DNA from 4 places in the Streptomyces sp. NPDC048507 genome. Region 2 is predicted to be linked to each of the others. Evidence: riboswitches for the same ligand, from Rfam matches in the RefSeq annotation. Region 2 holds a riboswitch; each other region holds the start of a gene.
The links. A riboswitch is a leader RNA that binds a small molecule or an ion and turns the genes downstream of it on or off. The one in region 2 is predicted to bind cobalamin.

Region 1: another riboswitch for cobalamin. It lies ahead of ACGFXC_RS02495 (CoA-acylating methylmalonate-semialdehyde dehydrogenase); the one in region 2 lies ahead of ACGFXC_RS17185 (energy-coupling factor ABC transporter permease).
Region 3: another riboswitch for cobalamin. It lies ahead of ACGFXC_RS03380 (ABC transporter substrate-binding protein); the one in region 2 lies ahead of ACGFXC_RS17185 (energy-coupling factor ABC transporter permease).
Region 4: another riboswitch for cobalamin. It lies ahead of ACGFXC_RS34860 (ribonucleoside triphosphate reductase); the one in region 2 lies ahead of ACGFXC_RS17185 (energy-coupling factor ABC transporter permease).

Annotation. Positions count from the first base shown of each region.
Region 1 covers NZ_JBICWZ010000001.1:529,545-536,675, reverse strand. The annotation lists gene ACGFXC_RS02495 (CoA-acylating methylmalonate-semialdehyde dehydrogenase) at 1-1,391, opposite strand, end outside; cobalamin riboswitch at 1,583-1,768, opposite strand; gene ACGFXC_RS02490 (cobalamin-binding protein) at 1,817-2,737, shown strand; cobalamin riboswitch at 2,893-2,967, shown strand; partial or broken gene ACGFXC_RS02485 (ECF transporter S component) at 3,126-3,641, shown strand; gene ACGFXC_RS02480 (multidrug effflux MFS transporter) at 4,627-5,874, shown strand; partial or broken gene ACGFXC_RS02475 (transposase) at 6,060-6,826, opposite strand; partial or broken gene ACGFXC_RS02470 (DUF6221 family protein) at 6,922-7,131, shown strand, end outside.
Region 2 covers NZ_JBICWZ010000005.1:256,725-263,855, reverse strand. The annotation lists gene cbiQ (cobalt ECF transporter T component CbiQ) at 1-423, opposite strand, end outside; gene ACGFXC_RS17190 (energy-coupling factor ABC transporter substrate-binding protein) at 427-783, opposite strand; gene ACGFXC_RS17185 (energy-coupling factor ABC transporter permease) at 789-1,487, opposite strand; cobalamin riboswitch at 1,515-1,708, opposite strand; gene ACGFXC_RS17180 (flavodoxin family protein) at 1,984-2,718, shown strand; gene ACGFXC_RS17175 (hypothetical protein) at 2,773-3,309, opposite strand; gene ACGFXC_RS17170 (SsgA family sporulation/cell division regulator) at 3,386-3,793, opposite strand; gene ACGFXC_RS17165 (hypothetical protein) at 4,114-4,428, opposite strand; gene ACGFXC_RS17160 (L-serine ammonia-lyase) at 4,640-6,022, opposite strand; gene ACGFXC_RS17155 (APC family permease) at 6,154-7,131, opposite strand, start outside.
Region 3 covers NZ_JBICWZ010000001.1:724,938-732,068, forward strand. The annotation lists gene ACGFXC_RS03355 (glycoside hydrolase family 18 protein) at 1-513, opposite strand, end outside; gene ACGFXC_RS03360 (dihydrodipicolinate reductase) at 684-1,763, shown strand; gene ACGFXC_RS03365 (carboxymuconolactone decarboxylase family protein) at 1,760-2,239, shown strand; gene ACGFXC_RS03370 (GMC oxidoreductase) at 2,298-3,866, opposite strand; tRNA gene ACGFXC_RS03375 (tRNA-Trp) at 4,136-4,212, shown strand; cobalamin riboswitch at 4,348-4,484, shown strand; gene ACGFXC_RS03380 (ABC transporter substrate-binding protein) at 4,520-5,509, shown strand; gene ACGFXC_RS03385 (FecCD family ABC transporter permease) at 5,506-6,549, shown strand; gene ACGFXC_RS03390 (ABC transporter ATP-binding protein) at 6,546-7,131, shown strand, end outside.
Region 4 covers NZ_JBICWZ010000024.1:47,027-54,157, reverse strand. The annotation lists gene ACGFXC_RS34880 (phosphoketolase) at 1-1,402, opposite strand, end outside; gene ACGFXC_RS34875 (spore photoproduct lyase family protein) at 1,504-2,733, opposite strand; gene ACGFXC_RS34870 (DUF2188 domain-containing protein) at 2,834-3,133, opposite strand; gene ACGFXC_RS34865 (anaerobic ribonucleoside-triphosphate reductase activating protein) at 3,207-3,839, opposite strand; gene ACGFXC_RS34860 (ribonucleoside triphosphate reductase) at 3,836-5,620, opposite strand; cobalamin riboswitch at 5,663-5,793, opposite strand; gene ACGFXC_RS34855 (YhgE/Pip family protein) at 5,970-7,131, opposite strand, start outside.

The DNA of each region.
Region 1 (7,131 bases), on a different contig from region 2:
TGGCCCAGGTCGCCGAAGCCGGAACGCTTCCAGCCGCCGAAGGTGTGGTAGGCGACGGGCACCGGGATGGGCACGTTGACGCCGACCATGCCGGCGCCCACCCGGCGGGTGAACTCGCGGGCCGTGTCTCCGTCGCGGGTGAAGATGGCCACGCCGTTGCCGTACGGGTGCTCGGTGGGCAGGCGCAGCGCCTCCTCGAAGTCCGCGGCGCGGACCACCGACAGGACGGGGCCGAAGATCTCCTCGCGGTAGATCCGCATCTGCGGGGAGACGCGGTCGAAGAGGGTGGCGCCGGCGAAGAAGCCGTTCTCGTGGCCCTCCAGGGTGAAGCCGCGTCCGTCGACGACGAGTTCGGCTCCCTCGCTCGCGCCGATGTCGACGTAGCGGCGGACCCGGTCGAGGGCGTCCTGGCTGACCAGGGGGCCGAAGTCGGCCTCGGGGTCGTCGCAGCGGCCGATCCTCAGCGTGCCGATGCGCTCCTTGAGCGCGGCGACCAGCCGGTCGCCCGTCTCCTCGCCCACGGGTACGGCGACGGCGATGGCCATGCAGCGCTCGCCCGCCGAGCCGTAGCCAGCGCCGATGAGCGCCTCGACGGCCTGGTCGATGTCGGCGTCGGGCATCACGATCATGTGGTTCTTGGCACCGCCGAAGCACTGGGCGCGCTTGCCGTGGGCCGCGGCGGTCGCGTAGATGTGCGCGGCGATCGGCGTCGAGCCGACGAAGCCGAGCGCCTGCACGCGGGGGTCTTCGAGGAGGGTGTCGACGGACTCCTTGCCGCCGTTGACGACGTTCAGTACGCCCGGCGGCAGCCCGGCCTCCAGGAACAGTTCCGCAAGGCGCAGCGGTACGGAGGGATCGCGTTCGGACGGCTTGAGGATGAACGCGTTTCCGCAGGCCAGGGCCGGTGCGGCCTGCCAGAGCGGGATCATCGCGGGGAAGTTGAAAGGGGTGATCCCGGCGACCACGCCGAGCGGCGAGCGCAGCGAGTGGACGTCGATGCCGGTGCCGGCGTTGTCGGTGAACTCGCCCTTGAGCAGGTGCGGGATCCCGGCGGCGAACTCGACGACTTCCAGCCCGCGTTGGAGGTCGCCGTGGGCGTCGGCGACGGTCTTGCCGTGCTCGGCGGACAGCATGCGGGCCAGGTCCTCCCGCTCACCCTCGACGAGCCGGAGGAAGCGCAGCAGTACGCGGGCCCGGCGCTGCGGGTTCCACTGCCCCCAATCGGCCTGTGCCTCCTCGGCGTTGGCGATGGCGGCTTCGGTGTCGGCGCGCCCCGCAAGGGGGACCCGGGCCTGCACCGCGCCGGTGTTGGGGTCGTACACGTCGGCGAAGAGCCCGGACGTGCCGGTGGTGTGTTTTCCGCCGATGAAATGGGTGAGTTCACGGACCATGGGTGCCTGCTCTCGTCAGGTTGGATCCGGGGATGGCACGGCGAACCGGCGGACGGCACCCGGGTGGGGGTGCGCCGCTGCGGAAACCGTGAGAACTACGAGCGCGCGGAAGTGGTGTGCGCGTGCTCCGCCGGATCACCAGGGTCGTGGGTACAAACCGGTGCCATGCGTGTCTGCTCCATCCTCGTGGACAACACGGAACAATCCGCGGCCGGTATCCTGACTCCCGGATCCCCGCGCGCCGCCCGCCTTCCCGACAGCCCTCGTCGGTGGCGTGTGGATGGCAGCACACTCCCCGGTCACAGTGGCGGGACCGTGCCGGTTTCACACCGGCTTCCCTGCACCGCGGACCTTGTGCCACGAACATATAGTTGGACGTCCTAGTAAGTCCAGACCCGTCGCTCGGGCGGGCCTAGAGTCGCCGTATGCGCATCGTCTCCCTGCTCCCGGCGGCCACGGACATCGTGGCGGACCTCGGACTCGCCGCCGACCTGGTCGGACGCACTCACGAATGCGACTGGCCGCCGGCCGTCGTCGCCTCCGTACCCGTCGTCACCCGCGCCGAATTCGACGCGGACGCACTCAGCAGCCGGGAGATCTCCGCCGCGGTCGGTGGCGCGGCGCACAGCGGCTCATCGCTCTACACCCTGGACACGGAGGCACTGGCCGCGCTCGCACCTGACGTCCTGCTCACCCAGGACCTCTGCCGGGTCTGCGCCGTCTCCTACGAGAGCGTCACCCGGGCCGTGCGCGTCACGGACGCCGGACCCCGCGTCCTGAGCCTGGAACCGAAGACCCTGGACGACGTGCTGGACTGCCTCGTCACCGTGGGCGCCCTGCTGGGAGTCCGGGAAACGGCCGAGCGACGGCGCGCGGAGCTGCTCGGCCGGCTCGCCCGGGTCCGGCGCGCCGTGGCCGGCCGACCGAGGCCGCGGGTGGTGGCCGTCGAGTGGCTCGACCCGCTGTGGCCGGCCGGCCACTGGGTACCGGAGCAGATCACGCACGCAGGCGGGAACCCGCTGCTGGCCGCGCCCGGGGAGCACACCGAGCCGATGACGTGGGACGCGGTGCGCGCCGCGCGCCCGGACGTCCTCCTGGTGCTGCCGTGCGGCTTCCCGCCCGCACGGACCCTGACCGAAATCAGCCTGCTCACCGCACTCCCGGGGTGGGAGGAACTGCCCGCCGTACGGGCGGGCGAGGTGTGGGTGCTGGACGGCCCGGCCTACTTCAACCGGCCGGGCCCGCGCGTGGTCCGGGGTGCCGAAGTCCTCGCCCACGTGCTGCACGGGGCGCCGGCCGGAGACCCGGTGACCGAGGCGGAGGCGCGCCGCCTGGGCCGGACGTAGCAGTGCTTCCCGTGCCACACGGCCCGCCGGAACGCAGCGGGTGGGTCGCCCGGTCAGCTTGCGCGATCCGCTTCCGGCGCATGCCGACCAGACCGTACGATGCGTTCTGCTCCGGCCCGTACGGCGGGGCCCACAACCGAATGCGCGCACAACTGGGGGAAGCCGGTGGGAATCCGGCGCTGACCTGCAACCGTGAGCGGGGCCGAACGGCACCGTGAGTCGGAGTACCCGGTGTGCGATGCGTACTGCTTCTCACTGTCATGGTCTGCAGCGCGAAGCCTCCACGCCGGGTCTGAGTCCCCTGCCCCTTTCCTATGGAAACGAGCAGGGGACGGGGTGCGTGCGCGGAGGGACCGTCGGCTCGGACCCGTCGCTCCTCTCCGGAAGCCTCGTCCTCGCCGGCCGCGTCTACGGCCCCGGCTTCGGCTTCACCCTGGGCTGCACCTCCCTCTTCGCTTCCTCCCTCATCACGGGCGGGGTCGGGCCCTGGATGCCGTACCAGATGTTCGGCTGCGCCTTCGTCGGCATGCTCGCCGACTTCCTCCCGAAGGCCTCCGGCCGCAAGGAGGTCGCTCTCCTCGCCGTCTACGGCTCCCTCTCCGGCTACCTCTTCGGCTTCCTCCTCAGCCTCTCCTTCTGGCCCTTCTCCCTCGACCCCAACAGCTCCATCGCCTACCTCCCCGGCCTCCCCTTCACCGAGCAGTTCCACCGCTACCTCGCCTTCGACCTGGCCACCTCCCTCGGCTGGGACACCGGCCGCGCCGTCACCAACCTCATCTGCATCTGTCTGGCCGGCCCGGCCGTCCTCACTGTCCTCCGCCGCGCCGCCCGCAAAGCCCGCTTCCAGGCCCCGGTCCGCTTCGCTCCCCGTAGAGCGGCGGATCAGGCCCCAGGCACAAAGACACCGGATGGACCGGGCACGCCGCCCGGTCCCCCTTCGCGAACCGCCCCACCGAATCGGCCCCCTCGGCCGCACCTCACCGGCCCCGTCCGCCCTGCACGTTGCCCGTCCTGCTGTCCCACAGGCGCAACCACGGAAGACGAGCCGGTCCTGGCCATCGTCTGCGCGTCGGTAGAGCCAGGTGGTTCCCGCCGGCACGCGGCCCGCGAAATAGGCAGCCGGGTGCAGCGCGGGGACTCGCCGCAGTTCGAACCGGTGCTGGGAAAAGGTCCGGGTGCCCCGGCCCGGACCGGGCCGACCACGTGTCCGTCCCGACCGGGTCCGCGCGGACAAGGCACACGCCTGCCGCAGGAACCGCGCCTACCTACGCCGCCGCGGTATCCGCTGCACCAGTACCGACAAGGCCGCCCAGGCCGACAACCGCCGGAAGCGAGGCGCGCGGGGTGGCCGACCACCGAGCTTCGATCCCGTCGACCACCGTCAGCGTCACGCAGTCGAGTGCGGCATCAACCGGCTGAAGGGGAACCGCAGCGTCGCCACGCTCCGACAAGCCAGCGGTCCGCCATGAAGCAATTGTTCTCATCGCCGCTCTCGAAGAGTGGCTCTAGCTCGACGCGGTATCGATCTGTTTGGATGAGTGAGCGCAGGCGGCCCTGAGGGCCCTTCTGGCGCCCCAGGTGACAAAAGGCCTATCCCCCCTACTTGGATGCGTCGATAGGCTCTTAGGTGTCTACTCAGGGCTTCACGGGTTTCTGGTTCCGCGAGGACGAGAAAGTGAGGCCGGCGAGTCACTCGGGGGTCCGTCCGGGCCGCTGGCAGCTCCTCTGACGTCTTTGCGTCCGCCGGTCAGGGGTCTCCGTCGGCCTTCGGCGGCCTACGGCTCCAGGGCGCCGCCGAGGGCTTGCGCGAGCCCCTGGAAGGCGCCTGAGCTGGGCAAACAGCACTAGATTCGATGTCGCCCCCACCCTCTTCCACCAAGGAGTGATCCTTGCCCAGCCCTGCGCAGAAAGCGGCTGTTCCCGCCACCGACAGCGCTTCCGCGACGTCCTCAACGCGCCCGCTGATCTTCCTGGTCCTGGCCGCGCTGACCGCCCTGCCGTCACTGTCGTCCGACATCTACCTGCCTGCTCTCCCCGATGTGGCCGGCACCTTCACCACCACCGCGGTCGTCGTCCAGCTCACCCTTACCTCCTGCCTGATCGGCATGGCACTCGGCCAGCTCGTCGTCGGCCCCCTCTCCGACCGCCTCGGCCGCCGCCGCCCCCTCCTAGCCGGGATGGCCCTCTACACCGCCGCCTCAATCGCCTGCGCGCTGGCTCCCAGCGCAGGCGCGCTGGTCGGACTGCGCTTCGTTCAGGGCGTGGCCGGCGCCGCCGGCATCGTGATAGCCCGCGCAATCATCCGCGACCTCTACCAGGGCGTGAAGATCGCCCAGGTCTTCTCCACGCTCATGCTCATCTCCGGCGTCGCCCCGGTCGTCGCCCCGCTCTTCGGCGCCCAGCTCCTGCACGTCACCGACTGGCGCGGCATCTTCGCCGTTCTCGCCGTCCTCGGCCTGGTGGTCGCCGCCGCGATCGCGTTCGGCCTGCCCGAGACCCTTCCCGCAGCCGCGCGCCGCACCCGGGGCATGGGCCTGGCACAGATGAGGGGCCTGCTGGCCGACCGCGTCTTCACCGGCTGCCTGATCGCCGCCGGCGGCGCGTTCGGCGCGTTCTTCGCCTACCTCGCCGCCTCCCCCTTCGTCCTGCAGGACCTCTACGGCGCCAGCCCCCAGACCTACGCCCTGCTCTTCGGCCTGAACGCCGCCGGCATGGTCGCCACCGGCCAGCTCAACGGCCGCATCCTGGTCCGCCGCTTCCCCGTCCACACCATCGTCACCGCCGGACTCGGCCTCCTGCTGCTGGCGAGCCTTGCGATGCTCGCCCTCGCCACCGGCCTGCTCGGGCACCCTGGTCTCCCGGCCGTCTGCGCGGTGCTGTTCCTCCTCGTCTCCAGCCTCGGCCTGCTCATCGGCAACGCCAACGCCCTGGCCATGAACCGCACCGCACACGCCGCCGGCGCCGCCTCCGCCCTCCTGGGCTCCTCCAGCTTCCTCATCGGCGCCCTCGTCTCCCCCCTGGCCGGCCTCACCACCAGCGCCGCCCCCATGGCCCTCATCCAGACCCTCACAGCAGCACTCGCCCTCACCTGCTTCACCACTCTCACCCGAGGCCACCACACACCCGAGCCGAAGTAGGCCACCCCAGCGACACGACGAAAAACCGACACCCGTGGGCCCCGGCATCTGCCGGGGCCCACGCCATCGCACAACAAACGTCCGGCAGCAGCGCGCAAACGCCGATTTCGCAACACGCCCCAAGGGTTGTCCCGCACCTGATCTTCTGGCCGCCTCAGACATGGTTGGCCGCTGTGCCCGCTGCCCTATCCGGCGAGTGCGAGGTTGTGCATGCGGTCGCTGCCGAGCATGGCGTGATGGACGCCGTCGCCTTTGAGGAGGCAGTCGCGGAGGATCTTCCAGGTCTTCATGCGGGCGAAGACGTGCTCGACGCGGGCGCGGACCTGCTTGTGGGACTTGTTGTGCGCCTGCTTCCACTCGGGCAGTTCTTCGCCTTTGCAGCGTCGGTGGGGCATGACAAGTCCGGTGCCCGGATAGCCGCCGTCGGCGATCGTCATAGTTTTGCCGACGGCGGCTTTGGCGCCGGATTCCTCCCATGCCCTGCAATCGTTGCGGTTGCCGGCCAGCGGCCGGCCGACCGCAACGACCAGGCGCGTGTCGGCGTCGATGACGACCTGGTGGTTGGTGGAGTACCTGTAGTTCCTGGACTGCGCGGCAATGGTGTGGTCCCGGGTGGGAACCAGGGTGCCGTCCACGATGAGCACGGTGTCCTTCGCGAACCGCTTGCGGGGCTGGAGCGCGAGCATCGGCCCGAGGTCGTCGATGATGCGGTCCGCCGCCGACTTCGACACCCCGAACAGCGGGGCGAGCTGCCGCATGGTCAGGTTCGTGCGCCAGCAGGCCGCGACCAACAGGGCCCGGTCCTCCAGCGGAAGACTCCACGCCGGCCCCTGCGGACCGCGTCCGCCCCCTCGCGCCGCAGCACCGTCACCAGCTTCCCGAACTGCCGCGAGCTCAGCCCGGTGAACGGGGATATCCAAGACGGCTCCGACGCCGTGATCACACCAGCCACAGCAAGGTCATCCCAGTCGCCCGCCTGCCGCCCGGGTCCTGCCCTCAGCACGGAAATCAGGCGACCGGGCCTGGCGCATCATCCAGGAAGACCCCATGAGCCAAGACCTTATGACCTTCCTCCACGCACGGCTGGACGAGGAGGCAGACCTGGCCCGACACTGCGACGATGACGACTGCGGGGAGTGGACCGCTCACAGGCACACCGTCGACTTCTGCCAAGTAGAACTCTCCGGCTTCCATCCCACGATCGCCCTGCACGTCGCGCTGCACGACCCGGCTCGCATGCTGCGGAAGGTTGAAGCC
Region 2 (7,131 bases):
CACCGGGGCGGGCACCCCGGCCCGCACCAGCCGGGGCAGCACGTCCGAGACCGGGGTGGTGAAGGCGAACAGCAGCACGCCGAGGGAGGCCGCCGAGGTGCGCAGCAGCAGCTCCGCCGCGTGCCGGGGCCCGTCCGGGGCGAGGGCGACGAAGCCGTCCGGGCCGCCCAGCGAGATCAGCAGCGGCAGCGCCCCGGTCACGCAGAAGCCCAGCGGCACCCGGAAGGCCCGCCACAGCTCGCGGCCCGCCACCCCGGCCGGGCCCAGCAGCACGGCGAGGGTGGCGGCGGCGACCAGCGGCCCGCCGGGCCAGGGCGGCAGGCACACGGCGGTGACCGTCAGCCCGAGTCCGAGGAGGGCCTTCTCCAGCGGGTGCCGGCCCCGCCAGCGGCTGCCGTGGGCCGCCACGTCGATCGGCAGCACCGCCTAGGCCTCCGGCGCGCAGGCCGCCGAAGGGGCCTGCGCGGGGCCCGGTGCCGCCGCCTGGGCCAGGCCCTGGCGGCGGCCCTTGCGGACCCCGAAGTAGTACGCGAGCACGCCCGCGCCGAGCGCCGCCTGGAGGGCGAACAGCGCCGACTCGACCTCCCCGGAGGGGGGTTCGTACAGCGGGGAGAACCAGGGCTCGTAGTCCGGCTTCAGTTCCGTGATGGCCGACTCCGCCTGCGCGTCCGCGCCCGCGAACGGCTCTTCCTTGCCGTCGCCGAGTCCCAGCGCGAGCGGGAGCACGGCGAGGGCCGCCACCACGAGCAGCAGCAGGGTGTTGATCTTCGCGTTCCGGGTCATCGCCATCAGAGCGCCGCCTCCCGCTTCGCCGGCGTGCCGCCGGTCAGCTTCGCCACGCCGAGCCGGACCAGGTCGGACCTGCTGGACTGCATCAGCAGCCGCATCACGAGGACGGTCAGCAGTCCCTCGCTCACCGCGAGCGGGATCTGGGTCAGGGCGAAGATGCCCGCGAACTTCTCCAGCGAGCCCAGGAACCCGCCGGCCGGGTCGGGGAAGGCCAGCGCCAGCTGGACGGAGGTCACGCAGTAGGTGACGAGGTCGGCGACGAACGCCCCGGCGAAGACGGTCACCATCAGCGGCGCCCCGGAGGTGCGCAGCAGCCGGTAGGCGGCGTAGCCGGCCCAGGGGCCCGCGATGGCCATCGAGAACACGTTGGCGCCGAGCGTGGTGAGTCCGCCGTGCGCGAGCAGCAGGGCCTGGAAGAGCAGGGTGATCGTGCCCAGCACCGCCATGATCGGCGGCCGGAACAGGATGGCCCCCAGCCCGGTTCCCGTCGGGTGCGAGCAACTGCCCGTCACCGAGGGGATCTTGAGTGCGGAAAGGACGAAGGTGAACGCGCCGGACGCGCCGAGCAGCAGGGTGCTCTCCGGGTTGGCCTTCACCTCGCGGGTGAGGGCGCGGACACCGTGGACGACGAACGGGGCGGACGCGGCGCCCCAGGCGGCCGCGTGCAAGGGGGGCAGGAACCCCTCGGCTATATGCATGGTCGGGAGACCTCTCCAGCACCTCGTGGATGGACGACGTGCCCCGGCCGGTCTCCTGGCTCACGGGTTGATGCCCTGTCTCCGCCTTCCCGGGCCCCTGCGGATTCCCGCGCGGGCCCAGTGGCTTCCCGCAGGAGTGGAGCCGGACTTCCCGATCACAGTGGCGAGGGCCGCACCGGTTTTGCACCGGTTTCCCGAACACCAAGGCCCGCTGACCCTAGTCGCCCGCACGGACCGGTAACAACCCGCCCCGGGCCCGCCGGGCGGCAGGGCGGATTCCGCTTGATGCTCACCCACGGTGGCGCCGGCGCCACCGTCCGCACCAACCGGCCCGCCCGAAGGGGGAGTTCCGCCCACCCCTGCTCCCGGGGACCGGTTGTCCCGGTCGCCCGCGCCGTTCCGCACCCGGCCGCGAGGAGGGTCCCGTCCGGGGGCCGCGGCCCGGACGGGCGCACCCGGCTGGCGTCCCGTCCGTCCCGGGGCGAGGGTGGGAGGCGTGCCAGCCGACTCCTCCGCGCCCGCCGGGTCCTTCGACTACTCGGACCTCTCCGCCGTCTACGTCAACTGCACCCTCAAACGCTCGCCCGAGACCAGCAACACCGAGGGCCTGATCGCCAGGAGCCGCGCCGTCATGGAGGCGGCCGGAGCCCGGACCTCACTGATCCGGGCCGTCGACCACGACATCGCCACCGGTGTCTGGCCCGACATGACCGAACACGGCTGGGAGAGCGACCAGTGGCCGGTCCTCTACAGCCAGATCATGGACGCCGACATCCTCGTGCTCTGCGGCCCGATCTGGCTCGGGGACAACAGCTCCGTGATGAAGCAGGTCATCGAGCGGCTCTACGCCTGCTCCTCGCTGCTGAACGACCGGGGCCAGTACGCCTACTACGGACGCGTCGGCGGAGCGCTGATCACCGGCAACGAGGACGGGGTCAAGCACTGCGCGATGAACGTCCTCTACAGCCTCCAGCACCTCGGTTACGCGATCCCGCCGCAGTCCGACGCGGGCTGGATCGGCGAGGCCGGGCCCGGTCCCTCGTACCTGGACCCGGGATCGGGCGGTCCGGAGAACGACTTCACCAACCGCAACACCACCTTCATGTCCTGGAACCTGATGCACCTGGCCGCTCTCCTCAAGCGAGCCGGGGGCTTTCCCGCGCACGGCAACCAGCGCTCCCTGTGGGACGCGGGCTGCCGCTTCGACTTCCCCAACCCCGAGCACCGCTAGAACCGGACGGGGCCGCCGCGTGCCGTGCGGGCTCCGCGGCGGCCGCCGTCCCGTTCAGCAGGTGTTCGGGTGCGCGATGTCCACCACGTAGCGCTCGGGCGAGTGCAGGACGCTGGTGGTGAAGGCCGGCGGGGTGTCGAAGGCGGCGCCGAAGGTCACGTACCCCTCGTAGTCGCCCGTGAGGGCGAGGCCCTTGAGCTTGCTGAGGTGGATCTGCTGGAGCCGAGGGCCCTGGTAGACGTTCTGCCCCGCGTCGTCGTGTCCGGCGGCGGGGTGCAGGCGGATCTCCAGGAAGTGCTTCCCGGCGAGCGGGACGGGCTTGCCGGACCCGTCGTAGACCAGCTGGGAGACGGGAGTGACGGTGACCGGCGGGGCGGCGCCCTGGAGGTCGATGACGATCCGGTCGTACGTGCAGTGACCGCCCCAGCGGGCGTTGACGACGAGCGGCGTCTGGGTGCGGACCGACGGTGCGGCGGCCGCGCCGGAGGCGGCGGCCGAGGCGGGCGCGCTGAGCGCGAGCCCGGTGACGAGCAGGGCGCCCGTGGCCAGGGCCACGGTCCGGCGACGGCGCGTGCGGTACGGGTGACGCATGACGTCCCCCCGATTCTCGTGAGACGGGGACTGGCCTGTCACCGGGAAGGACATCGTGGGGGGCCCGGCGGTTCCCTCAGTGCGCCAGCAGCGCGCTCAGCTCCGCGTCCAGGTCGTAGTGGCGCCGCTCCTGGCCGCGCGGGACCAGCTCGGTCATCCGCCGGCACAGCTCCCGCACGTCCTTGGCGCGGGCGGAGACCACACAGCTCTGCGCGCCGTTGCTGAAGGCGAGGAACACGCGCGGTTCGGTGCCCCGGCGCAGCGGCCACACCTGTATGTCGCCCTCACCGGTGCCGCAGGTCTGCCCGTCCAGGAGCAGCTCCCGCGAGAAGACCCAGCGGGCGAGGTGCGCCCCGGCGCCGCGGAAGTCGACGGCCAGCTCGTACGGCCGGTCCGTGCGGTAGACGAAGGCGCCGGTCAGGGGGACGGACAGCGGTACGGCCTCCAGCCGCAACGGCAGGACGCGGTGTTCGGTGGTGGCCATGGTGGCTCTGCCTCTCTTCGCGCGGTGGGCCCTCACGTGCCCCCCTTCGGGCACGCTAGCCGACGCGTCCGGCACTCCCCGGGGCCGAAGGTCCCGAGCCGGACGGGCCGCTCGGCCCGATTCCGGGCCCCTCCCGGGGCCCGCGGGCGCCCGCCCCGCGGCCGCGGCGGGCCGGTCGCGCCCCCAACGGTCCACGGGCGGGCCGCACTTGGAGCCGGATGCGGTGCACCCGCGCGCCCGATCGTAGCCGGGACGCGGACGAGCCCGCCCTCCGGGGGAGAGCGGGCTCGAAGGGCCTGCGGCGGCAGGCCGCGCGACCGCTACGGAAGCGGGTTGTAGACCAGCGACTCGTGCGAGTTCGACTGCCCGATGGCGGTGAAGCCGGAGCCGTTGGACTGTGCGCCGTTGTTCTGGTTGGACGCCCCGAAGCCGGACGCGACCTGCTGCGCGGTGGAGGAGTTGCCGAGGTTGCTGCCGCCGACTCCGCTGCCGAGGATCTCGGCGAGTGCCGCGTTCGAGGCGGTGCCCGCCGCGCCGGCCCCGTTGTCCGCCTGCGCCACGCCTCCGAGGAAGGCGAGGGCGAGGGGGAGCGATGCGACAGCCGCCATCACACGGATGCTGCGGATGCTTGCCATGGTGAAGTCCTCCAGTACGCAAAACAGCAAGGTTCCAAGGCGGTTGGCCGACCGCCAGGGGGATTGCGACGTCGTGGGACCAGACTTGCGTACGTGATCATCAAGAAACCAGCCCAGACCGCCTTCTTCCCCCGCAAGCGTGATCAACTCGGTTCAAACATCGAACCGCAGGGAATTTCGCCGACGCGGGACGAAAGCGGCCGGGGCGGGGTCAGCACTCGATGACGTTGACCGCGAGACCGCCGCGGGCGGTCTCCTTGTACTTGACCTTCATGTCGGCGCCGGTCTCCTTCATGGTCTTGATGACCTTGTCGAGGGAGACCTTGTGGCTGCCGTCGCCGCGCATCGCCATCTTGGCGGCCGTCACGGCCTTCACGGCGGCCATGCCGTTGCGCTCGATGCAGGGGATCTGTACGAGGCCGCCGACCGGGTCGCAGGTCAGGCCGAGGTTGTGCTCCATACCGATCTCGGCGGCGTTCTCCACCTGCTCGGGGGTACCGCCCAGCACCTCGGCGAGCGCGCCCGCCGCCATCGAGCAGGCCGAGCCGACCTCGCCCTGGCAGCCGACCTCGGCGCCGGAGATGGAGGCGTTCTCCTTGAAGAGCATGCCGATCGCGCCCGCGGCGAGCAGGAAGCGGACCACGCCGTCCTCGTCCGCGCCCGGCACGAAGTTCATGTAGTAGTGCAGGACCGCCGGCAGGACGCCCGCGGCGCCGTTCGTCGGCGCGGTGACGACCCGGCCGCCCGCCGCGTTCTCCTCGTTGACCGCCATCGCGTAGATCGTCGTCCACTCGCTGCGGTGCATCATCGGGTCGCCCTCGGTGCGCAGCTGGCGCGCCGTGGAGGCGGCGCGGCGCTTGACGCGCAGCCCGCCGGGGAGGATGCCCTCGCGGGACATGCCCCGCGAGACGCACGCCTGCATGACCCGCCAGATCTCCAGGAGGCCCTCGCGGATCTCCTCCTCGGTGCGCCAGGCCTTCTCGTTCTCCAGCATCAGGGAGGAGATCGACAGGCCCGTCTCGTTGGCGAGGCGCAGCATGTCGTCGCCCGAGCGGAAGGGGTACTTCAGCACGGTGTCGTCGAGCTTGATCCGGTCCTCGCCGACCGCGTCCTCGTCCACGACGAACCCGCCGCCGACCGAGTAGTACGTCTTCTCCAGCAGCGGGGTCCCGGACTCGTCGTAGGCGAAGAGCGTCATCCCGTTCGCGTGGTACGGCAGCGAGCGGCGGCGGTGCAGGATCAGCTGGTTCGGCTCGTCGAAGGCGATCTCGTGGACCTCGCCTATCTCCGCGCCCAGCAGCCGCAGGCGCCCGCTCCGGCGGATGCGCTCCACCTCGGCGTCGGCGGTCTCGACGTTCACCGTGCGGGGGGAGTGTCCCTCCAGGCCGAGCAGGACGGCCTTGGGGGTGCCGTGGCCGTGGCCGGTCGCGCCGAGCGAGCCGAAGAGCTCGGCGCGCACGGACGCGGTCTGGGCGAGGACGCCGTCCTTCTTCAGCCGCGTCACGAACATGCGCGCCGCCCGCATCGGTCCGACCGTGTGGGAGGAGGACGGGCCGATGCCGATGGAGAAGAGGTCGAAGACGGAGATGGCCACTGGCGGACTCCCTTGTCTGCTCGTGGGTGGGGAGGGGGCAGGGGTGGTGGATCAGGGGTGGATCTGCGGATTTTGTCCGGCAGACGAGCGTAACGCGTGCAGGTGAACGGTTCGGCTCCCGGACGGGTCGGTCAGACGTGGGTCAGCTCGTGCTCCGGTGCCGTGGAGCCGTCGCCGGGGCCTACGGAGCCGTCCAGGACCGGGTCCGGGCCGGGCAGGCCCGCGTGGTGGGCCCGGACGCCGGCCCGTACCGCCCAGAAGTACGTGACGAGCGCCATGGCGGCCACCAGGGCGATGTCGACGCCCCCGGGGAGCACGCCGCGGCCGCCGAAGTCGGTGGAGCCGAGGAAGGACAGCAGGGACAGGGCGCCGAGGAAGAAGACGATCCACCAGGCGGGGGCGAACTGGCGGCCCAGGTCCTTCTCGCCCTTGCGGGCCAGGACCAGCGCGGCGACCGGGGCGGCCAGCAGGGTCAGGGCGGTGACGATGCCGGTGTTGGGCCACTTGGACCAGTACAGGGCGCAGGCGGCGAAGACGAAGGTCAGGGGGCACAGGAGCTTCGCGGCGGGCAGCCGGAAGGGGCGGGGCAGGCCGGGCTTGGTGCGGCGGAAGACGCCGACCGCGACCGGGCCGATCAGGTACGAGATCACCATCGCGGCCGAGATGATCGGGGCCAGGGTCTTCCAGCTGTGGCCGACGGTCACCAGCAGCAGGACGGAGAAGCCGAGGTTCGTCCACATCGCCGGGCGGGCGGTGCCGTAGACGGGGTGGGTCTGCTTGAGCCGCTTGGGGAAGAACCCCGTCTCGGAGAGGTTCTGCACCATGTACGCGGCGGAGGCCACGTTGGCGATGTTGGAGCCGGCGGGGGAGATGAAGGCGCCGAACTGGAGCATCACCACGACCCAGTGGATCATGAGCAGCTTGGCGAGCTCGGCGAAGGGGCTGTTGAAGTTCACGCCCGACCAGCCGCCGGCCTGGGCCAGGTGCTCCGGCGGTACGGAGCCCAGGAAGGCCGTCTGGAGGGCGAGGTAGATCACCAGGCCCAGGGAGAGCGCGCCGACCAGGGCGATCGGGATGGCCCGGCCCGGGTTCTTGGCGGCGCCGCCGAG
Region 3 (7,131 bases), on a different contig from region 2:
GGCCTTGCGGGAGGCGGGGGTGAGGGCGGCGTCCGAGAAGTGGGTCGACCAGCTCCAGCCGCCCAGCGAGATCATCACCTTGAGCCCGGGGTGGCGGGCCTTGAGCTCCCGCAGCTGGTTGAAGTTGCCGGCCAGGGGCTGCTCCGCCGTGTCGGCCACCCCGTCGACGGAGTTCGCCGCGTCGAGCGGGCGGACGTAGTCGGCCCACGCGTCGGCCTCGCCGGGCACGTTCCCGGTGAAGCACTTGCCGTCGGCGCTGACGTTGCCGAAGGCGTAGTTGACGTGCGTGAGCCGGGCGGCGCTGCCGCTGGTCTCCAGGTCCTGGACCTGGAAGTCGCGCCCGTAGACGCCCCATTGGGTGAAGTACCCGACCTTGCGGAACGCGGTGTCGTGGCCGCCTCCCGCCGCTGCCGGCGCCTCCCGCGGACCCGCGGTGGCGGCGGGCGCGAAGGCGGTCAGCAGGGACAGGGAACAGGCGGCGACGGCGAGCCTGGCGAGCGTGCTGCGGCGCATGGGCTTCCTTTGCGGATGCGGGGGAGTGGTGCTCGTCAGCCGGAAACTATTGGTCTGGACCAGCTGGGTCAAGGGTGCGTTCACCTCGGGTTCCGCCCGGCGGCCCGGTCGTCCGAAATTCCTCCTTCACGGCCCTGGGCACCTCTGCGCCCCCTCGCTACCCTCCGCGCATGATTCCCACGGTGGTCTGGGGCACGGGCAACGTCGGCCGCGCGGCGATCCGCGCCGTCGACGCCCACCCGGCGCTCGAACTCGCGGCAGTGATCGTCCACAACCCCGGGAAGGTCGGCCGCGACGCGGGCGAACTCGCCGGGCTCGAGTACCCGTTGGGGGTGGCGGCGACCGACGACAGCGAGGCGGTGCTCGCCGCCCGCCCGGCCGCCGTCGTCTACGCGGCGTCCGGTGACGTCCGCCCCGACGACGCGCTCGCCGACATCACCCGGGCGGTGGCCGCCGGGGCGGCCGTGGTCAGCCCGGCCCTCTACCCCCTCTACGACCACCGCAACGCCCCGCCGGAGTTCCGGGACCCGGTGCTCGAGGCCGTCGCACGGGGCGGCGGCTCGCTGTTCGCCTCCGGCGTCGACCCCGGCTGGGGCAACGACGTGCTCCCGCTGCTGCTCAGCGGCCTCGGCACCCGGGTGGACGTGATCCGCTGTCAGGAGATCTTCGACTACTCCACGTACGAGCAGCCGGACTCCGTCCGCTACCTGGTCGGCATGGGCCAGCCCATGGACTACGAACCGATGATGCTCATGCCCTCCGTCCCCACCATGGTGTGGGGCGGGCAGGTCCGGATGATGGCCCGGGCGCTGGGCGTGGAACTCGACGAGATCCGCGAAACCTCGGACCGCCGCCCCCTCGAAACCACCGTCACCACCCGCACCATGGGCGAGTTCGAAGCCGGCACCCAGGGCGCCATCCGCTTCGAGGTGCAGGGCATCGTCGCGGGCGAACCCCGCATCGTCATCGAACACGTCACCCGCATCCACCCCTCCTGCGCCCCCGACTGGCCCACGCCGCCCGACGGAACCGGCGCCCACCGCGTCGTCATCGAGGGCCGTCCGCGCATCGAGGTCACCGTCGAGTGCACCGACGAGGACGACAACCGCTCGGCCGGCGGCAACGCCACCGCCGTCGGCCGCCTCGTCGGCGCCATCGACTGGCTGGTCGACGCGGAGCCCGGACTCTACGACGCGCTCGACATCCCGCTGCGACCCGCAGTCGGCAAACTCGGAAGGAAGCAGTCATGAGGATCGACGTTCCCGAAGGACAGCACCCCATCGAGTACGTATGGGGCGACATGGTCCCCGGCATCGGCATGGCCGCCGCCAACTTCTCCCTGTCGGTGTACGCCCACACCACCCTCGGCCTGCGCGAGTTCGAGGCCGCCCGGCTGCGCATCGCCCAGATCAACGGCTGCGTCTTCTGCCTGGACTGGCGCACCGACCGGGACGGGGAGAAGGTCGAGGACTCCTTCGCCGACGCGGTGACCGAGTGGCGCACCACCGCCGCCTTCGACGACCGCACCCGCCTGGCGGCGGAGTACGCGGAGCGCTACGCGCTGGACCACCACAGCCTGGACGAGGAGTTCTGGGCGCGGATGACCGCGCACTACAGCCAGTTGGAGATCGTGGAGCTGAGCATGAGCATCGGCTCCTGGCTCGCCTTCGGCCGGCTCAACCACGTCCTGGGCCTCGACAGCGTCTGTGTGCTGCCGAGCGGCTGACACGGCCCGGGGCCGGGCGGAGGCACACCCTCCGTCCGGCCCCGGGGTCCCTTCCCGCTCAGAGGTCCGTGGCGATGATCTTCTCGATGTTCCGCTCGGCGAGTGCCGTGATCGTCACGAACGGATTGACGCTGGTGTTGCCGGGGATCAGCGCTCCGTCGATCACGTAGAGGCCGGTGTAGCCGCGCAGCCGGCCGTAGTTGTCGGTCGCCTTGTTCAGCACCGCGCCGCCCAGCGGGTGGTAGGTGAGGTGGTCGCCCCAGACCTTGTTGAGGCCGAACAGGTCGGACCGGTAGATCGTCCCCTCCTTCGCGTTGATCTTGTCGAAGATGGTCTTCGCCATGTCGATCGAGGGCTGCTTCCAGGCCGTCTGCCAGTTCAGCTCGACCTGGCCGGCGGCGGCGTTCCAGGTGAACTGGGCCCGGTTGGGGTTCTTGGTGATCGAGAGGTAGAAGGACGCGTACGTCTCGATCCCGGTCGGCAGCGGGGCCACCTCGGCGAAGGCGCCGCCCGCGTCCCAGTTGTCGATCCCGCCGCAGGGGATGGAGGCCTGCACCTTGCCGGTGGGGTCCCACATGTGGTTCGCGCGGCCGCACATGACGTTGCCGTTGTCGCCCCAGCCCTTGCCGATCTCATCGTTCAGGTTGGCCAGCGCGCCCGTGGCCTTCAGCCTGACCAGGAGCTTGCTGGTGCCCACGCTGCCCGCCGCGAAGAACACCTTGTCGGCGGTGACGGTCTTGGTGGCGACCACCGCACCGGTGGTGTCGAGCTGCTCCATGGCGACCGTGTAGCCGCCACCGCCCGAGGGGGAGACGGTGGTGACCCGGTGCAGTGGGGAGATGCTGACCTTGCCGGTCGCCTTCGCGGCGGCGATGTAGGTCTTCTGGAGGGACTTCTTGCCGGCGTTGTTGCCGTAGAGGATCTCGCCGGCGACCGCGGACTTGGGGACGGTCCCGGCCACCTCCTGCTTCATGTAGTCCCAGTCGTACACGTCCGGGACGAAGACGAAGGGGAATCCCGAGCGCTGGGCGTGCTTGCGGCCGACCCGGGCGAACTGGTAGCAGTCCACCGTCTCGAACCAGTTGGGGTCGATCAGGCCCACGCCGAGACCGGCGTTGGCGCGGGGGTAGTAGGTGTTGTACATCTCGTCGGCGTCCACCGAGGGCAGGATGGCGGCGAAGTTCTGCCGCTTGGGCGTCACCGCCATGCCGCCGTTGACGAGCGAGCCGCCGCCGACCCCGCGGCCCTGGTAGACGATGATCCCGCCCATCTCCTCGGCGTCGAGGATGCCCGTGTACTTGGGGACGGCCGAGTCGATGGGGAAGCCGAGGAAATTGCTGAGCGGTGCCTTGGTCTTGGTGCGCAGCCAGTACGAACGGTAGTCGGGCTTGGTGGTGTTGGCGAAGATCTTGCCGTCACTGCCGGGGGTGTCCCAGGCCATGCCCATCTCGATCATGTGCACGTCGACCCCGGCCTGGGCGAGCCGGAGCGCGGCGACCGAGCCGCCGTAGCCGGTGCCGATCACGAGGGCCGGGACATGGGCCCCGGAGTCGATCGGGGGGTTCGCCGCGGCCGCTGCGACGGCGTTTTTCGCCTGGGCCGGTGTGGTGTTGACCGCGAGGGCCACGGCTCCAAGAATAGAACCAGTTCCAGCGATGAATCCACGACGTGAAACGCCCTTGGAAACCTTGCTGTTCAGGCTTTTGTCACTCATGTGACCTTCCTCACTCTCGACGGAGTGAGAACAAGTTCTACTGTCGAGTGCTTGGTAAGTCACTACATACGACGAGGTAACTTCCGGCTCGTTCCGCTTGCCGCGCCGCCCGGCTTTCTCCCGACTGGCCCCCGAATTCGGTGGATCTTCAGGCCGCGCCGTGCCATGGTTGGTCCCACCGAAGGGGTGTAGCTCAGCTGGCCAGAGCAACGGTCTCCAAAACCGTAGGTCGCAGGTTCGACTCCTGCCGCCCCTGCCACCGCAAGACCCTCAGAGGCCCGTACCGGCGCGCAACCAGCCGGTGCGGGCCTCCGGCGCGTCCGGGGCCGGCGCCCGCTCCCGGGACGGGCGGGCGGGCGGGCGCGGCGACCGGCGTACCGGGCGAAAGGCGGCATCTGGCAGACTTGGCCGGGTTGTCCGGGCGGCGCAGGACAGGAAACCGGTGCGAATCCGGTGCGGTCCCGCCACTGTGACCGGGATCCCGACACGGGATCCCGGGAGTCAGACACTGACGCGCCGCCTCTTCACTTCGACCGGGGACGCGGATCCCCCGGAGAGGCCTTCCCATGTCGCGTTCCCGCGCAGCCCTGCGCTCCCTCGCCGCCCTCGCCCTGCTGACACCGCTCGCCGCCTGCGGCGCACCGGCCGGCGCGGAGCGGCCCGCCGCGGACGCCCGGCCCGCGCCCGGATTCCCGTACACCGTCACCAACTGCGGTGTCACCAGCACCTTCCAGGCGCCGCCGGAGCGGGCCGTCACCATGAACCAGCACGCCACCGAGATCATGCTCGCCCTCGGACTCCAGGACCGGATCGCGGGCACGGCCTACCTCGACGACTCGGTACTGCCCGCCTACCGGCCCGCCTACGACAAGATCAAGGTGCTGGCCGGGGAGTACCCGTCCAAGGAGGTCCTCCTCGGCGCCGACCCCGACTTCGTGTACGGCGGCTACGCCAGCGCCTTCGACAAGGCGCAGGGCCGCGACCGCGAAACCCTGGCGAAGTCCGGCATCAACTCCCGGCTGAGCGTGGAGTACTGCACGCGCGGACCGGTCGGCCTCGCACAGCTGAAGACCGAGATCACCGAGGTGGCGCGGACCTTCGGCGTGCCCGAACGCGGCGCCGCGCTCATCGGGGACGAGCAGCGCCGGGTCGACGCCGTCACCGCACGCGTCAAGGACGCGCCGAAGCCGTCCGTCTTCGTCTACGACTCCGGTGAGGGCTCCGCCTTCACCTCGGGCGGCGAGGGCATAGGCAACGAGATCGTCGCCCTCGCCGGGGGGACGAACGTCTTCGCCGACCTCAAGGACACCTTCGGCGACGTGTCGTGGGAGAAGGTCATCGAGCGGCGGCCCGAAGTCGTCCTCATCTACGACTACGGCGGGACCACCGTCGAGTCCAAGAAGCGGCGCCTGTTGAACGACCCGGCGCTGGCGCAGGTTCCCGCCATCAAGAACCAGCGTTTCGTCGTGCTGCCGCTGTCCTCCGCCGTCCTCGGCGTCCGCGTCGCCGACGCGGTCGAGTCCCTCGGCCGCCAGCTGCACCCCGACGCCGCGTGAAGCGGCGCCGGAGCGCCACCGTCCTCGTCCTGCTCGCCGTTCTGCTCGCCGCGTCGGCGGTGGCGGGGCTCGCGCTGGGCCCCGTACGGATCGGCCCCGGGAAGGTCCTCGACCTCGTGCTCGCCGGGCCCGGGGCGCGCGGCGGGGCCTTCGCCTCCATCGTGTGGGACGTCCGCATGCCGCGGGTGCTCCTCGGGACCGTCGTCGGCGCGGGGCTCGCGGTCGCGGGCGCCGTGCTCCAGGCCCTGGTCCGCAACCAGCTCGCCGATCCCTTCCTGCTCGGCGCCTCCTCGGGCGCCTCGGCGGGCGCCGTCCTCGTCCTCGTCTTCGGTACCGCCGCGGGCGCGGGAGCCGCCGGGTTCGCGGGCGGGGCCGGGGCGCCGCTCGCCGCGTTCGCCGGCTCCCTGGCCGCGCTCGTCGCCGTCTACGCGCTGGCCCGGCGCGGCGGCACGATGACCACCGGCCGGCTGATCCTGGCCGGAGTCGCCGTGCAGTACGTCCTGTCCGCGCTGACCAGCCTGGTGCTCGTGCTGTCCGCGCGCCCCGACCAGATCCGCTCCGTGCTCTTCTGGACCCTGGGCGGCCTCGGCGGCGCCCGTTGGGACGAACTGGCCCTGCCCGCCGGCGCGCTGTGCGCCGGCACCGCGCTGCTCGTCGCCCTGGCCCGGCCGCTCGACCTGCTGCTCGCGGGCGAGGAGGGCGCGCACACCCTCGGGCTCGACACCGGCCGGTTCCGGGCCGCCGTTTTCGTCCTCACCTCCCTCGTCATCGGCGTGCTGGTGGCCTACAGCGGGGCGATCGGCTTCGTCGGGCTGATGGTTCCGCACGCCGCCCGGATGGTGGTCGGCGCCGGGCACCGGGCCCTGCTGCCCGTCGCCGCGCTCGGCGGGGCCGTGTTCCTGACCCTGGCCGACCTCGTCGCCCGTACGGCGGCGGCGCCCGAGGAGATACCCGTCGGCGTGGTCACCGCGCTGGTGGGCGGGCCGTTCTTCCTGTGGATGCTGCGCAGGTCCGGCCGGAGCGAGGGAGTGGCCGGATGACGGGGCGCGCGCCGGCGGCGGCGAAGCCGGTGGAACTCGCCGTGGAGGCCGTGCGTTACGAGGTCGACGGGCAGGCCCTGCTGCACGGCGTCGACCTCACCGCCCGGCCCGGCGAAACGGTGGGAGTGGTCGGCCCGAACGGCAGCGGCAAGACCACGCTGCTGCGCTGCGTCTACGGCACCCTGCGGCCCTCCGGCGGCCGGGTCCTGCTCGACGGGGCGGACGCGGCCTCGCTCGGCGTCAAGGAACGCGCCCGGCGGGTGGCGGCGGTCCCGCAGGAGGCCGGCGGCACACTCGGGCTGACGGTCCGTGAGGTCGTCGCGATGGGACGTAGCCCGCACAAGCGGTTCTGGGAGCAGGACGGCCCGCAGGACGCCCTGCGCGTCGGCGCGGCCCTGGCGACCGTCGGCGCGGCCGCCTTCGCCGACCGGCGGTTCGACGGGCTCTCCGGCGGCGAACGCCAACGTGCCCTCGTCGCCCGCGCCCTCGTCCAGGAACCGGGCCTGCTCGCCCTGGACGAGCCGACGAACCACCTCGACATCCGCTTCCAGCTGGAGGTCCTGGGACTGGTGCGCGGGCTCC
Region 4 (7,131 bases), on a different contig from region 2:
AGCCCTGGCAGTTGTGCTCGGAGAGCACCTCCATCACCCGGCCGTCCGGGGCCAGGTCCTCGGCGTACTCGTCGACCGGCCAGGAGTAGGCACGGCCGGTGGCGGCCAGGACGGCGTCGAGTTTGTTGGAGGCCAGCTCGTCGGGGGAGACGATACGGAAGTCCCGCCGGTCCGCCGTCGCCTCCATGAGGCCGGCCAGCCAGCCGCCGAGGACCCGGGTCGGGCTCGCGGTCGCCGACCCGTGGCCCTTGTCCACCGCCACCGCATGCGGTGCGAGGGGCGGCAACGGCAGCCGGCGGCGCAGCAGACCGCCGTTCGCCGCGGGCTGGGCACCGAGGCGGGCTCCGGCTTCCGGGATTGCGGCGAGAACCTCCGGAGCGGGCCGCCCCTCGGCGTCGAACAGCTCGGCCGGCCGGTAGGAGCGCAGCCAGCCCTCCAGGGCCGCCAGCTGACGCGGATCCTCCCGAACCTCGGGGAGGGGCACCTGATGGGCGTGGAAGCTGCCTTCGATCACCTTGCCCTCGACCTCGGCCGGGGCCCCCTGCCCCTTGAGGCTGCGCAGCACGATCATGGGCCAGGCGGGGCGGGCCGGCGCCGCACCGCCGCGGGCGCGCCGCTGGATGCCGCGGATGGCCCCGTGCGCGTCGAGGACCGCGGCGCCCAGCGGGTCACCGGGCGGCTCGCCGCCGACGTCCACGATGCGCGGATCCCAGCCGTAGCCACGGAAGAGGGAAACGAGCTCGTCGTCCGTCATCGTCGCGAAGACCGTCGGCGAGGAGATCTTGTATCCGTTGAGATGCAGGACGGGCAGCACCGCACCACCGGTCACCGGGTCGAGGTACTTGGGCGAGTGCCAGGACCCGGCGGCCGGACCCGTCTCCGCCTCACCGTCACCGACGATGCAGGCCACGACCCGGTCCGGCGCGTCCAGCGCGGCGCCGAAGGCGGTCGCCAGCCCGTATCCCAGCTCACCACCCTCGTGGAGGGTGCCCGGCACGGCGGGGGAGAGGTGGCTGGGGAAGCCGTCCGGCGCACAGTACCGGCGGGCCAGTTCGCGCAGACCGGCACCGGTCCTGGCCAGTGCGGGGTCCTGGTCCTCGTGCGTGCCCTCCAGCCACAGGCCGGCATGGACGGCCGGCCCACCGTGGCCCGGCCCGACCACCAGCAGGACGTCCGCGCCCCGTTCCCGTACGAGACCGTTGAGCGCGGCGTAGACCCGGGTGATGCCGGGACAGGTTCCCCAGTGCCCCAGGAGCCGGGGTTTGACGTGTTCGGGGCGCAGCGGCTCACGCAGCAGCAGATTGTCCTGCAGGAAGATCAGTGCTGCGGCGACGTAGTCCGCGGCCCGCACATAGGGACCGGATGCGGAGGCGCTCTGCTGGTTCTGGGCGGCCGAGGTCACGACGCTGCTCCGATTCGTCGGGATGACGCGGGATGCCTGCCCGCCTGCCCAGGCCGCCGCCGCCCAACCAAGGCTCCCCGCACACCGCCGTACGCGGCCCGTCAGAAGGCGTAGCGGATGCGCAGCCAGGGGGCACGGGCGGCGACCAGGCCGCGGAGGGTGTCGACGGCCCGCGCCTTCTCGGCGTTGCGGTACCGGACGTTCCAGCTGCCGTTCTCGGAGCGTTTGGCCTGCTGGAGCTCCGGGCGCCAGAGCGTGTCCTCGGCGCGCGGATGCCAGGCCAGGTTCAGCTCGTGCAGGTCCCGGTTGTGGGTCAGCATGATCACCTCCGCAGCGGCCTGCTCCTTGACCGCCGGCGGCAGGACGTCGTCCAGGTGGCGCAGCAGCAGCCCCCAGTCCCGCTCCCATCCCGGCCGGATGACGACGGGGGAGAGGTTGAAGTGGACCTCGTAGCCGGCCTCCAGGAAGTCGGCGGCCGCCGCGATGCGCTCCTCGACGGGGCTCGTGCGGATGTCGAGCAGCCGGGAATCCTGCGGCGGCATGACGGAGAACCGTACGCGGGTGCGCCCGCGCGGATCGAGCAGCAAGAGATCGGGGTTGACGTACTTGGTGGCGAAGGACGCCTTGGCGGTGGGGCGGCGGGCGAACGCGTGCACCAGATCGGCGACGTTGTCACTGATGAGGGCGTCCACGGAGCAGTCGCTGTTCTCGCCGATGTCGTAGACCCAGGCGCTCGGGTCGCACTGGTTGGGCTCCCGCTTGGGGCCCTGGCGGGTGATGTGCCGGTCGAGGTGCGCGGTGATCTGCTCGATGTTCGTGAAGACGGTGATCGGGTTGGCGTAGCCCTTGCGGCGCGGTACGTAGCAGTACGCACAGGCCATCGCGCAGCCGTTCGCCGGACCGGGGGCGATCCAGTCGGCGGACCTGCCGTTCGGCCGGGTGGCCAGTGTCTTCTTCTCGCCCAGGACCAGGACCTCGCTCTTGATCCGCACCCAGCGGTCGAGGCTCCCCTCGTTGCCGTGCAGCTCCGGGATGCGCCAGTGCGAGTCGACCTCGACGACGCGGGCCTGCGGGAAGCGGGCGAGGACCTGCCGGCCGCGGGGCGACGCCGCTGCCGCGGGCTCGGCGTGGATCTCCCGTACGGACAGCAGGCGCCGGGCGCACGGGGAGTCGCGGAACGAGGGACCGACGGGCCGGGCAGCGGCCCCGGGCCGGGCCTGGCCGGGGCCGCCCGGGAGGTCGTCCAGGCCGAAGAGGGCATCAGGCTCCGGGCCACCTGCGGAGGGTCCGCGCGGCCGTCCGGTGCGGCCGGGTGACCGGGACTCGTCCATGAAGCGCGCTCCGGGATCCGCACGCCGCCGGACGCGCCTTCCGGCGGCCCCACGGCGCGCTGCAGCAGGTGACAGCGGGACCTTCCACCCTAACGGCGTTCTAGTGGATGCCTCCCGGTTCGCCCGCCTTCCGGCCGCGCCCGCCCGGACCCACCCGCTCGGGTGCGTCGCCGTAGGTGTACGCGGATCGGATGTGCCCGTCCACGGCATGGACGATGACCTGCGCGGGGGCATGTGCGTGGGCGTGGCGGCGGGCGGAGTCGATGGCGTCCTTCTGCGTCCGGTGGGGTTCGTGGAGCAGACGGCGGCCTTCTCTTCCCTCGACCTGCCACTTCACGCCGGCGGCCGCCGCCCGCTCGCCGGAGGGGGAGACGTGGTAGACGGTCTGTCGCACTGCCATGGCCCTGCTCCTCGCCTGCCGGGTGCGCCCTCGCGGCGGCCCCGGCCGCTCGCGGCGCAATCCGTACTCCCCTTCATTCTCCCACCGGCAGCGGTCCCGGCCGCGCGGGTCGTACGGCCACGGCCCGCGCCTGCTGCCAGGTGTGATCGTGCAGTCCCTCGTCGTCGAGCCAGTCGGTGAGGGCGGCGAGATCGTCGCCGTTCATGAGCGACGGGTCGACCGTGGTGCGGAGCCGGCAGGGGACGCCCGAGTCGCGCAGGAGCCGCAGGCTGCGTCCGGCCGGACCGGCGCTGTTGCGGACGCCGGTGATGCGGTCGTAGCCGTCGGGGTGGGCTTTGACGTCGAAGCCGACCCAGTCGAGAAGTCCTGCGGACAGCAGCTCTGCGAACCGGCGGGGGTGGGCGCCCCCGGTGTGCAGGCCGACCTCGTGGCCCAGGTCCCGGGCGGATCGCGCCGCGTCGGCGAGCCGCGCCTGGAGCAGGGGCTCGCCTCCGGAGAACACGATGCCGTCGAGCAGACCCCGGCGGCGAGCGAGGTGCGCGGCGACCTCGGCCCACGGGACCGGGGCCGCCGCCCGCGGATCGAGGAGCCCGGGGTTGTGGCAGTAGCCGCAGCGCCAGGGGCAGCCCTGGCAGAAGACGGTGGTCACGAGGCGGCCCGGCCAGTCGCAGGTGGACAGCCGGGACCAGCCTCCGATCCGGATCACGCGGGGACCGCCGCCTGCGTGAAGTGCGTGCGCTCGGCGTGCTCGCCCTTCTTGCCGATGTTGAACGAGGAGACGGGCCGGTGGTAGCCCATGACGCGGGTCCACACCTCGCAGCGGCCCGAGCAGGTGGGACAGACGCTCTGCTCCCCGGCCAGGTATCCGTGCTCGGCGCAGATCGAGAAGGTCGGCGTCACGGTGAGGTAGGGCAGCGAAAAGCGTTCCAGGGAGCGGCGGACGAGGTTGCGGCAGGCCTCCGCGGTGGAGATGCGTTCGGACATGTACAGGTGCAGGACGGTGCCGCCGGTGTACTTCGTCTGGAGTTCGCCCTGGCGTTCCAGCGCCTCGAAGGGGGCGTCGGTCCAGCCGACGGGCAGCTGGGAGGAGTTGGTGTAGTACGGGTTCCCATCGGTGCCCGCCTGCAGGATGCCGGGGAAGCGGAGCCGGTCCTCCTTGGCGAGGCGGTAGGTGGTGCCCTCCGCGGGGGTGGCCTCGAGGTTGTAGAGGTGGCCGGTCTGTTCCTGGAACTCGACCATCCGTCCCCGTACGTGATCGAGCAGGCGCAGGGCCAGGGCGTGCCCCTCGGGGGAGGTGATGTCGGCCGCGTCGTGGGTGAAGTTGCGGATCATCTCGTTGACCCCGTTCACACCGATGGTCGAGAAGTGGTTGCGCAACGTACCCAGGTAGCGCTTGGTGTAGGGGAACAGTCCGTCGTCGATCAGGTCCTGGACGGTGACGCGTTTGACCTCCAGGCTCTCCTTGGCCAGGCGCAGCAGCCGGTCGAGCGCCGTGAACAGCCCTGCCTCGTCGCCCGCGTGCAGGTGTCCCAGACGTGCGCAGTTGATCGTGACGACTCCGAGCGAGCCGGTCTGCTCGGCGCTGCCGAACAGACCGTTGCCCCGCTTGAGGAGTTCGGTCAGGTCCAGCTGGAGCCGGCAGCACATGGAGCGGATCTGGCCGGGTTCCAGTGCGGAGTTGATGAAGTTCTGGAAGTACGGCAGCCCGTACTTCGCGGTCATGGCGAAGAGCCGCTCGGCGTTCTCGCTCTCCCAGGGGAAGTCCCGGGTGATGTTGTACGTGGGGATCGGGAAGGTGAAGACCCGGCCGGTGGCGTCACCGGCCGTCATCACCTCGATGTAGGCGCGGTTGACCAGGTCCATTTCGGCTTGCAGCTCACCGTAGGAGAAGCCCATCTCCTCGCCGCCGACGACCGGCACCTGCTCGCGCAGGTCCTCGGGACAGGTCCAGTCGAAGGTGAGGTTGGTGAAGGGCGTCTGAGTGCCCCACCGGGACGGGACGTTGAGGTTGTGCACCATTTCCTGCACGCACTGGCGGACGTCGTCGTACGTCATCGCGTCCTTGCGTACGAACGGTGCCATGTAGGTGTCGAAGGAACTGAACGCCTGAGCACCGGCCCACTCGTTCTGCAGCGTCCCGAGGAAGTTGACGATCTGGCCGACGGCCGAGGAGAAGTGCCGGGGCGGCGCGGAATCGATCTGTCCGGGCACCCCGCCCAGGCCCTCGGCCAGCAGGGTGCGCAGCGACCAGCCCGCGCAGTATCCGGAGAGCATGTCCAGGTCGTGTATGTGGAAGTCGCCCTCGCGGTGGGCGCTTCCCACGGCCTTCGAGTAGACCTGGTCGAGCCAGTAGTTGGCGACGACCTTCCCGGCCGTGTTGAGGATGAGCCCGCCGAGCGAGTAGCCCTGGTTCGCGTTGGCGTTGACCCGCCAGTCGCTGCGGTCCAGGTACTCGGTCACCGATTCGGCGGCGTTGATCTGCGTCACGACAGCCCTCCCACGAGGCGTACGGAATGTGCCGGGCGCACGGATCGTGCGTCCGGTGCCGGCAGGTGTCGGACTCGCCCCCACGGGGGGCATACCGTTGCGGGGCAGCTCCGGATTCACACCGGATTCCCTCTTGCCCGACGCGTGCACGGACCACCGTGCACTGACGTCGAACCGACCTCTCGAACACTACATCTGGTGTTCAGTCGACACGCCCACCCAAAATGTAGTGGTGACCTAGGTCCTGACCCGAGGGGACCTCGGTCCGGCGCCGGTGTGCGGACGTGCGGACGCGCAGATGCGCGGGCGGCCGGTGGCCGTCCCGCGCATCTGTTCCGGGGGAGCTTCGTCAGGCGTTGGCGGGCGCCGGGCCGGCCGGGGCGGCGTCGGGGGCCGGGGTCCCGCCGTCCGGGTGCGGGATGCGGTGCAGTCCGCGGCGGTCGTAGAGGCGGGTGACCGCGAAGCCGAAGACCAGCGCGGCGACGAGGGCGACGCCCATCGAGGCCCAGGCCCGGGTCAGGCCCGCGTCGGCCTGTGCCCCGTAGTAGAACAGCGAGCGCAGGCCCTCGGTGATCTGGCGCAGCGGCTCGAACTCGGCGAGGGCGCGGAAGAACCCGGGCAGCGCCTGGAGCGGCACGGTGGCACCGGAGGAGGGGACGGCCATCGCGACGAAGACGATGGTGGCGAGCAGCATGCCCGGGGTGCCGAAGGCCGCGAACAGGGCGAGGCTGCCCAGACCGACGACCGCGATGGTGGCGACCGAGTAGAGCCACAGCAGGCCGAGGTGGGAGGCGTCCATGTCGAGGATGCCGACCGTGGCGACCTCGACCAGGGTGCCCATGACCACCGACAGGCCGAGCATCAGCGCCATGCCGATGGCCAGGGTGCGGACGCGGCTGGTTTGCTGCACGGGCTCGCGCTTGCGGAAGGGGCCGAAGTCCGTGTGCAGGTAGCCGAGCGCGGTGTCGACCTGGGAGTTGACCACGTTGGCGCCGAGCATGCCGCAGACGACCAGGACCAGCGCGTAGTAGAAGGCGCTCAGGCCCATGGCGGAGCGTGACCCGAGGGGGTGGCCGTCGGCGACGGTCACGGTCACCGGGTCGGCCAGCTTGAGCTGTGCGGCCGTGGGGAGCGGGGTCTTCTGGGCGGCGGCCTGCTTGAGGAGCTCCTGGCCGATCGACGCCGAGGCGGAATGCGCGGCCTTCTGGGCGGCCTGGGAGGACATGGAGGAGCCGATGCTGCCGGCGGCCTGGTTGGTCAGCACGGTGAGCGTCGGCGGAGCGGGCTTGGTCTGCGCCACGGGCTGCGGGGCGGTGAGCGCGGTCACCGTCGCGGAGAAGTCCGCGGGTATGACGAGGGCGCCGAAGACCTTGCCGCTGCCCAGCCGCGCGTCGGCCTCCTCGCGGCTGACCACCTGCCAGTCGATGCTCCGGTCGCCCTCGGCGGCCTTCTCGATCCCCGCGACGACCTGATCGCCCAGGGCGAGGTGGCGGCCGCCCGCGTCGGCGCCG